3 regions of the Paenibacillus sp. FSL R5-0923 genome follow, and region 2 is predicted to be linked to each of the others. Evidence: riboswitches for the same ligand, from Rfam matches in the RefSeq annotation. Region 2 holds a riboswitch; each other region holds the start of a gene.
The links. A riboswitch is a leader RNA that binds a small molecule or an ion and turns the genes downstream of it on or off. The one in region 2 is predicted to bind cyclic di-AMP.

Region 1 (3,280 bases), 1.0 Mb from region 2:
GCGGATTAAAGTGAGCGTGACAATTAGAACGATTCTGGAAGATTTAATAGGAGCCATGGAACAGATAGATGGGACTGTGGATACTCTTAAGCCGGGGAATCCGGAAATGGTGATTACAGGTATGGTTACGGCATTTTGCGCTACGCAATATGTTGTGGAACGAGCGGTTGCTATGAACGCCAATTTGTTGATCACACATGAAGGTGTGTTTTACAGTCATCATGAGACGAGCAAGTGGTTAGAGGCTGACCCTGTGTCTCGCGCGAAACGGAGTTTGATTGAGCGTTCTGAACTGGCTATTTTTCGTTATCATGATTATTGGCATCGGCATCAACCGGATGGGATCATGGTGGGCTTGCTACGAGAGCTTGAATGGTCAGCCTATGTGGTTGAGCAGCAATCCACTGCTACAATCCTATCGATTCCAGCTATGACGGTAAGTGAAGCGGCTCTGTATATAAAAAGAAAGCTAGGCATCTCCTATGTACGTGCTGCCGGAGACCTATCCCAGACATGCAGACAAGTGGGGATATTAGTAGGTTACAGAGGAGGTGGGACGATGGCTATTCCTCTTTTTAATCAGCATAATCTTGATTTAATTATTGCTGGCGAGGGCCCCGAATGGGAAACTCCAGAATATGTGAGGGATGCTGTCCACCAAGGCAGATCAAAAGCACTGATTATGTTAGGACATGCGGAAAGTGAAGCTCCAGGAATGAAATATTTAGCTGAAGTTCTGGCACAGAAATACCCAATGATTCCCACTTATTTTATTGCTGAACAACCGGTCTATCAGCTGGTTTAATTCGTATAAACCGAAATGAAGAATAAATTTGCATATTATGGAGAAAATGATTGGAAACCAGGTCACTGAGAAAGGAGTGTTTCAATGGAAATTCCTTTGGAGGCTGATGAAGTGTTAAGTCGTATCAAAAAGCTTCAAACCGATGGAAGCTCGATCAGCAAAAAACAAGTGAAGCAAAGCGATCCTGATCTTATGAGAAGTGCGCTGTTCTTTTTTCCGAGCTGGGAGCATGCATTGAAAAACGCCGATCTGTTGTAGCCATATGATTGTATAACGAAGCCGAGTGGTTCAGGGATTGATCTCTGATGGCCGCTAGGCTTTTTTTAGATATATTGAGTAAACAAGAGTAAAAGAAAGAGAAAACGAAGTGTATGCTCAATATGAAATGAAAAGCATGGCTTTCAACATTATTTTGCCCACGGCTCAACTTTACAAGAAACCTTACACGGAGTATGATTCATCACATAACTGACAATTACATAAGAAGTCCGCTTAATTTCCGTTAAGGAAAGCGGGGGAACCAACAACTGGGAACCAGTGTAACAATCGGTACTAGTTATGGGGTGAATCCTGTTCCAGGTGCATAAATGCATCCATGCAGGTAGGGCAACTCTCACTGCCCGAATCCGACAGCTAACCTCGTAAGCGTATGGAGAGAGGATGAATGGCGTATTTGATGATGAATAGCCACAGAGAATCCCTCTGTGGTTTTTTGCTGCGTTAAAAAGCAGATATAGTTGTAGAACCTATCTATGAAAGAGGTGTTAACTTTGCCTATTGCTAAACTGAATGGAACTTCGCTCTATTACGAAATCAATGGAACAGGGACTCCGGTTGTGTTTATCCATGGACATGGATTAACACATAGTATGTTCAAGCCACAATTAGAGTATTTTTCTGATAAATATAAAGTGATTCTGTGTGATTTACGGGGGAATGGCAAATCAGGTGAATTACTGCAGGCCCCAAACGAGATTATTGAAACCCAATGTCTAGATATAATAATGCTATTAAATGATTTGGGTATTCGTGAGGCTGTTTTTGTTGGGAGTGCCTATGGGGGGCTTGTCGTTCAACATATTGCGAAACAATATCCAGAGCGAGTAAAAGCGATTGTTGTCGCGGATAGCTTTTGTAGAAGTCAGGCGTCAACGATAATTGGTAAAATCCAGCTTATGGCTGCTTATTGTAGTTGGTTAATGTATTACGCTCCAAGTGAGCTTGTACTGCCTTCGATTCGTATGATGTACCGGGAACGCTGGAATCTGGCTTATAACGAGATTAGAAGAGGACTTCTCGATAAACGTCCACGGGAATTGTATCGGCAAAGGCTGGCTACGAGCCATGTGGATTACACTAGATGCTTAAAGTCTTTTAAGCGTCCCGCCTTATGTATTGTAGGTGACTTTAGTGAATTTGGAGTTAATTGTATGAAGGATATGGTGTCTCAGCTGCCACATGCTCAGTTAGTGATCATCCCTAACGCATTAGATCCTAGTAATCTGTGTCAGCCGGAGAAATTTAATGCTATACTTCAGCGGTTTTTGGAGAAACAGCAGGAAACTCAGCAGATTAGTTGATCTTAGTGGTAAGTGAGAAATGAGGGGCGTCCCATAGCCGGGGAGTATGTACTGGCTACGGGGCGTTCTTCTGTATGTCTGTATTTTGTACAATGCTGTCTACTGATGTAAGATTAAAGATATTCGAGATTAACTATCTAAAGGAGCTGAGTCATGATGTCTCAAGCCGAAACCATAAAATTGACCTCATTATCTTCAAAAGGGGGCTGCGGCTGCAAAATCGGTCCCGCCGATCTCATGCAGGTTATTCGCAGTCTACCACCAACCGTTCCTAATCCGGATCTACTTGTAGGTCTGGATACCAGTGATGACGCTGGGGTATATCGATTAAGTGATGATCTGGCGTTAGTGCAAACTGTTGATTTTTTCACGCCGATCGTGGATGACCCTTATTCCTTTGGGCAAATTGCAGCAGCTAATGCGTTAAGTGATATTTATGCTATGGGCGGCAAGCCGCTTACAGTGCTTAATATTGTGGCCTTCCCTATTTCTGTTTTGGACAAAAGCATTCTCGGTGACATTTTGCGCGGTGCAGCAGATAAAGTGCAGGAAGCAGGAGCAACGCTTGTGGGCGGACATTCCATCGACGATAAAGAGCCTAAATTTGGATTGGCCGTTACGGGCCTTGTGCACCCGGACAAAGTAAGAACGAATGCAGGTGCGCAGGTAGGAGACAAGCTGATTTTGACTAAACCTATCGGTGTGGGCATCTTAACGACTTCTATTAAAAAGGATCAGCTATCCCCAGAAGAAACTACACGCCTTACGACAGTCATGTCTACACTGAATAAAAAAGCGGCAGAAATCATGGAGCCCTATGATGTACATGCTTGTACAGATGTTACCGGATTCGGGTTGCTTGGACATGCCTCGGAAATGGCAAAAGGGAGCAATC
Region 2 (3,280 bases):
AAGAGGTTTCGCTCCTCTTCTTTTGGTTAAAGAATGTATAAGTGATGAGCGGTTGCTCTGCGATCAACGAAATGATCATCTGGCGTTCCTTAACGGTTATCATCACTATAGCTTATCAAAGAATAATTTGCAAAAGCTTCAGCCTAGTTTAACTCCGGCTTCACAGGTCCAATCACATAAACGGTACGTGATTTACGACCGAAATTACGGACATGGCTCAGTGAATCGTAATAGACATCTACTTTATTGCCTTTAATGGCACCGCCAGTATCTTCTGCTCGGCGGAATCCAAGCCCCTCGATATATACCCACCAGCCAATAGGGATTACATTCGGGTCTACCGCAATTGTACGACCTTCCGTTACGCGTGTTCCGGAGGCAGTTTTGGTACCAATACCTGGCTCTTCTGATGAATAAGCTGTCATGGAGACGTTCTTAATCATCTTCTTGTACTCAAAGTCTACGCCAGCCTTGCTTGTGACGTTATTAGTCTTGGCGCTAACCTTAGCCGTTTTTGAAGTGGTGTTTGATTTGGAAGTTGTTGTAGTCTTAGCTACAGCCGGCTTAGGAAGTGCTTTGGTACCAACGGCAATAATCTTATCTTTCGTTACCGTTTGTACTTCCTTACCAATCATGCGCATAGAGGCCAGTTCTCCGTCTTGGTAGATCTTTTCAATATGCTGAATCATGACGCCTGGTTTGCCTGCCTGTGCCACTCTAACTGTTCCCACAGTAAGGGAGGGGTCTGCTGTCTTGATGACTCTGAAGGGTAAGTTAGTTGATCGCTGTACAGTCTGTTTGTTGATGCGAACAATCTTAACCTCCATGTTTGCAGAAATGGTGGTGTCTAACGAAGGGAAAATCTTATCATGACCTTCTAGGGTAATGCCCATTTTCTCAATTGCTTTACCAATTGTGTCTTCGGTCGTATATAACGTTTTTGTTGCTCCATCCGCAGTAAGACTAATTTTCTGCGCACGATTGATAACGACACGGTCACCGTCTTTTATTTCATCACTCAGTCCTAAAGATAGTTCATCATGCGGCTGCAGCGAAATTTGCTCTTTCTCCAACACATCACCAAGAAGCGCTTCTCGCGTTTCAAGCGTCTGTGTTTGCCCGTCTATTACTAAAAATAATTGTTTGTTACTTTGACCGTGTACGTACAGCAGAATAAGTAGCGCGATAGCGACTGAAATCACGCCTGCAAGTAAAAGTACGCGAGTATTTACTTGCTCCCACCGTAATGCGAAAGACCTGCTGGATGACTGCGAATCATGGGATACTTCTGGTTGGAATACGCCCATTCTCTCCATCCTCCTTACATAGCCCCGTCGTCAATTGTATATCATGAGGACTGAATTCCTTTGACGAAACTATTTGAGATTGTCACAGGACACGCACGTAATAACTTAGCGTCTCCTGCTCATGGATCGCCTGCTCGGCACAGCTACTCCCACCTCTGTTATATAACAGTATGTGGGCAACATTCTATTTATTCAAAAATAAAAAAGCCTAAAAAGAGTTCAACTGAGGACTCTTTCGTGGCTTCTCCAATATCAGAATAGAGAATGCTTGTGCACGAGGTTGCCTCTCTTACTTGCGCTTACGGGGTTAGCTGTCGGGTTCGGACGAAAGAGAGACGCCCTATTTCAGGTCACCCGCTCATGGCGGTTGCCCTTAAATTCACCCCAAAGACCACGTGAAGAAATCAAATACTGTCCTACGGCACGTCTAAACCGTATTTAAAATACAGGCATGCGGCAGGTCAATATTGGTTCCCCCGTTCTCCATACGGAGACTCAGCGAGACGATCCATGAATCAATGGCTGTCACTATAACACAGCTCACATCACTGAAAAGATGATATCCTGTTTTGATGCATGTTGTAAAGGACGATTCAACCACGTTTACGCAAAAATATGGTTAAAATATTGTAATATTCAGCCGTTTTTATATTAAAAAAGTTTAATATATCGGCCATTCTCTATTTTTCGCCTGTTTTGCTCCCGTTTTCACTCAATCCCAAATCGTTCCAGTGCGTTCGCATACGTTATTTTAGCCAATTCTTCCCATGTTAACCCTTTAATTTCAGCTGCTGCCTCTGCTACAAGCTTCACATGAGCGCTCTCATTTCGCTTCCCGCGGAAGGGGTGTGGAGTCAAATATGGAGCATCGGTTTCGATCAATAATCGGTCTAGTGGGGTCTGCGCAAGCACTTCTTTTGGCACTCTTGCATTTTTGAACGTAATGGGTCCTCCAAAGGATAAATGAAAACCAAGATTCAAGCACATTTTAGCTGTTTCCCAGCTTCCTGAGAACGAGTGCATCACGCCTCCAACCTCATTTGCTTTTTCCTCCCGTAAAATCCGTACAACATCCTCATGGGCATCACGATCATGAATACAAATCGGCATATTTAGTTCACGGGCTAGTCCAATTTGCTTGCGAAAAACTTCATGTTGCACATCCTTGGGAGAAGTATCCCAGTAATAATCCAGTCCGATTTCACCAATAGCCACTACTTTTTTATGACTGCATAGAGAAGCAATCCAATCGAGATCTCCTTCTTTCATATCAATTGCATCCTGAGGATGCCAACCCACTGCCGCATAAATATAATCATAAGATTCCGCCAGCTTCATCGTTGAGGGAATCGTCTCCCGATTAAATCCGATATTAATCATCTTGCTAACTCCTGCTTCTACAGCACGAGCGATAACTTCTTCGCGATCCTCGTCGAATTGAGGTGCATCCAGATGCGTATGTGTGTCAAACAGAAACATTTTAACCCTCACTCCTTGTTCTTTTTTAAATATAAGACAATATAAGTTTCAAGCTATCCGTTATATCTTATATTTCTACTCTTCTTGTCAAAAATCCCATATTTTCTTGTATTATTTTGCAAAAATCTCTGCAATAGAAGCAGGCAATCGCGTAAGCGCATTTCTCAACTTATCCTGAGGAAAATAAAGATGATATCTTCCACGGTGAATGCCGCTAATAGAACGCACAATATCCGACACCTCTGAAATTTCCCGCAGATGATCATGCCGATCAAGCAGCAGAATTTGTTTATTGTCAAAAGCTTCTCCCGGACGGAACACATCATAGGGCAGATCTGTCGGAAAATCAATCTCCAAATCATATTCTGGGTGAAGTCCCGCTGCCGCAAAACTGCTGCGAATTTCAGAAATCATATCTGTATCGAGATTCTCCACCTCAACATATTTATACAGTTTACGATGAATAAAACGGGTACACAAGTCACTTAGTAGCT
Region 3 (3,280 bases), 550 kb from region 2:
GAAGACTGCGGTATGCCGAAGCGTACCTCTTTACCTTCCATGCTACCTTGTGAAGATTCGATTCCTAGTGCATTGATCGCCGGATTACCTTTTGATTCAGCATAGAAGTTTAGGCTTAATAGCAGAACAAATAAGGTCATCATTGCGGTAAAAATTACCCAGCCCTGACGTTTGTTCTTGGCAAACAATCCGTACATATAAGGGAGCGAAGCTGGCAGCATCCACATAGAGAGAATCTCCAGAACGTTCGTAAGTGGATTAGGGTTCTCAAAAGGATGTGATGAATTGGCTCCGAAGAAGCCGCCACCATTGGTACCCAAATGCTTGATCGATTCCAGAGAAGCTACTGGACCGATAGCGATTTGTTGCGTTTGTCCCTCTAGTGTAGTGACTTCAAGTGATGGCTTGAGCGTTTGTGGCACATGTAGTCCTACGAGTACCAATGAAACCAGCAGAGCTAGAGGAATGAATACACGAATATGTGCTTTAACGAAATCCTCGAAGAAGTTCCCGACTGATTTCCGTCCTGTGATTCCTCTGACAAAGGCAACCGCAACAGAAAATCCGCTCGCTGCAGACGTGAACATCATCATCGTGATGACAGCCATTTGTGAAAAATACGAAAGTCCCGTCTCCCCGCTGTAATGCTGCAGGTTTGTATTAGTCATAAAGCTGATCACCGTATTGAACGAAAGCGTCTGTTCCATATCCGCAATTCCATTCGGATTTAGCGGTAATCCCCGCTGCAATCGAAGAAAGATATAACTGAAAGTAACCAGTACGATATTCGTTAAAACAAAGCTAAGCGCATACTTTTTCCAGGACATACCGTCCCGTTTTTTCAGGCCGATCAGCTTATAAATTCCTTTTTCCATGCCTCCAAACCATCGATCCGTACGGTTCGGTTCATTAGAAAATACATAATATAAATACGTGCCCATCGGCTTAACCAGCAAGATAAGAATTACGATTACAGCAACTATTTGCAAAATGCCCATGAATGCCCCTCCTTAAAATTTCTCCGGATGAATCAATGCGTAAACCAGATATACAAACAACAGTAGGGTAACAGCGATTACTAGAATCACAACTTATCCCTCCCTGTATCCTCAACTACACCTGCGCACCAGCGCATAAATCCATAAAACAACCCGTAAATTACAGCTAACGAAGCTACCATATACAGATCCATCATATCTCCCGCACTCCTTCTTTTATCCTTGATGAGGTGATTTATCGATTAGAAAATCAGCATCACCACTGTGGGAATAGATTACATAACTTGCACCAAGTCTTTTATAGACCAATCTAGGATTTATTGAGCTTGTGATTACAAAAATCGGCTGCGTCGTCCAAGTGCGGCACATCTGAATGTAGCGGCAGCATAACGTAAAGCTGCTCTCGAACAGATATACCCGTCCTACCGGGAACGGCGGGCGAAACCAAGTATTCTGATGGCGGGTATCAACTAGAACGACTTGTTCAATCCCCATCTCTTCGAGTAGGGCCTTCTCAGGCAAGTTGTTGGTCAATCCGGCCATCTTAATGCCTCTGAATTTTAGAAGCTTAATAAAATGTTCGCCTGCCTTCGTTGGCGCACATACCAGTACATATTCATTCTGATCTGTCATCTCTTATTCTCCTCAAATGCTTTGCTTGTAAGATCAGAGCTTGATCACCCTGATCTTGAAAGAAAAGCTACCGCTAATGATGAATATAACGACCTCTTCGTGAGGTTTTCCATAAATGCTTTGCTTAAAAAAGCACAGCAAAAAGCCACAAAGGATTCTCCTCTGTGGCTCGCTAGCGGTCACATTGCACTCATCCTCTCTCCATACGCTTACGAGGTTAGCTGTCGGATTCGGGCGGTGAGAGTCGCCCTACCTGTATAGATGCGAGCTCACTCGCATCTTCTACAGGATTCACCCCATAACCGGCTTCCGACTCTCACATCGTCTGCCGATTGTTGGTTCCCCCGCTTTCCTTATCGGAAATTAAGCGGATCAAATATTCGATTGTTGTTGAAACAGGAGTAATCATACCCTTATGCAGGAAGAATTGTAAAACCTGATTGATGCCAAAATAATGCAAATTAAAAACTATTTTCGCGTTGGATAGCGCTTACTTGATATCCAATCTCTCTATATCTCTTGTTTACTCGAGTTTTAATCCATTAGCGAAAAGCGGGCATACCATGTGATTTTATTCACCACAAATGTAGAAATCTCAAAAAATCGCCTTTATAGGTAAGAAAACAAGAAGTCGAGATTAAGCGAGGAAGAAGCCCGATAACTCGCAATAAATACCTATTTGGTTCCCTTTTCCGTCGTAGTAGGCAGGATTTGGTTTAAATCGCGCTCAAAAGAACACTTTCTGTTTTTACAGAAACACCTTGAAAAGAGTATGATTCGGGTTGAATCTATTTCACAAAATACATTCAACGCTGAGTTCCTGTATTTGCAGGGAACGGGGGAACCATCAGGCCACATGGCCTACTTGGGGTGAATCCGAAGGAGACTGTTCAAGTCTCACATAGGTAGGGCGACTCTCACCGTCCGAATCCGACAGCTAACCTCGTAAGCGTAAAGAGAGAGACCCTTGATCCGCCACGCTTTGGCACAGGTATGTGTATACCTGTATTCCAAAACCGCAGCAGAGGTCCTCCTCTTGCTGCGGTTTTTGCGTTACCTGAATCTATAGGGTGATAGCATGCTGGACGGGGTGAAAGGAATGAAACACTATTATTGGGGAACTCAGCAAGGGCTACTTGAGCCGATAAGTCTAAATTATGTTTGCTTTGGAGCGTTGTGGTTCGAAGAGGATCATCACAGAACTATTGTCGGCTATGCTTTTGGTCAGAAGCAGATTGAATCACTTCGCCATTTCAGCAGCCCATCTACCTGTGAATACTGTATGGACCGAACAATTATATACGAAATATATAAAAATATCCGAGAAAAGCAACAGCTGCAGGATTGGTCAGCACACCAACGTTTTCCGTGGCTCACCGCTTTTAAGGAACCGTGGAAAGACGTTGCAGTCGGTTGGTACGTAATGAGATCCCGCAACACCTTTCCCTTACATTTATCCGTTATACGCAAACAGAAATTCCGACTATGGCTGGAGCATGCCGCAGTCTGTGAGAATGAAGCTGAAATGCTCGCCTGTATAGAGAAGGCTAACGTCATTCACCATGTAAATCTTAAGCTTTTGGAAACCTAAGGAGGAGAAACCTGTCATGGACCAGCGAAGACTATCTCGCATAGAAGTATTCGTCTTT

Region 1: linked by a shared signal. The riboswitch ahead of MKX35_RS07930 (alpha/beta fold hydrolase) and the one ahead of MKX35_RS03190 (3D domain-containing protein) in region 2 are both predicted to bind cyclic di-AMP.
Region 3: linked by a shared signal. The riboswitch ahead of MKX35_RS00750 (hypothetical protein) and the one ahead of MKX35_RS03190 (3D domain-containing protein) in region 2 are both predicted to bind cyclic di-AMP.

The regions. Positions count from the first base shown of each region.
Region 1 is NZ_JBBPAT010000001.1:1,753,064-1,756,343, forward strand. Features, by position in the region: gene MKX35_RS07920 (Nif3-like dinuclear metal center hexameric protein) at 11-805, shown strand; gene MKX35_RS07925 (hypothetical protein) at 890-1,063, shown strand; cyclic di-AMP (ydaO/yuaA leader) riboswitch at 1,285-1,469, shown strand; gene MKX35_RS07930 (alpha/beta fold hydrolase) at 1,558-2,385, shown strand; gene selD (selenide, water dikinase SelD) at 2,542-3,280, shown strand, end outside.
Region 2 is NZ_JBBPAT010000001.1:714,968-718,247, forward strand. Features, by position in the region: gene MKX35_RS03190 (3D domain-containing protein) at 144-1,307, opposite strand; cyclic di-AMP (ydaO/yuaA leader) riboswitch at 1,589-1,818, opposite strand; gene MKX35_RS03195 (TatD family hydrolase) at 2,016-2,786, opposite strand; gene MKX35_RS03200 (HD domain-containing protein) at 2,898-3,280, opposite strand, start outside.
Region 3 is NZ_JBBPAT010000001.1:163,269-166,548, forward strand. Features, by position in the region: gene kdpA (potassium-transporting ATPase subunit KdpA) at 1-998, opposite strand, end outside; gene kdpF (K(+)-transporting ATPase subunit F) at 1,011-1,088, opposite strand; gene MKX35_RS00750 (hypothetical protein) at 1,215-1,631, opposite strand; cyclic di-AMP (ydaO/yuaA leader) riboswitch at 1,822-2,011, opposite strand; cyclic di-AMP (ydaO/yuaA leader) riboswitch at 2,432-2,597, shown strand; gene MKX35_RS00755 (hypothetical protein) at 2,731-3,222, shown strand; gene MKX35_RS00760 (hypothetical protein) at 3,239-3,280, shown strand, end outside.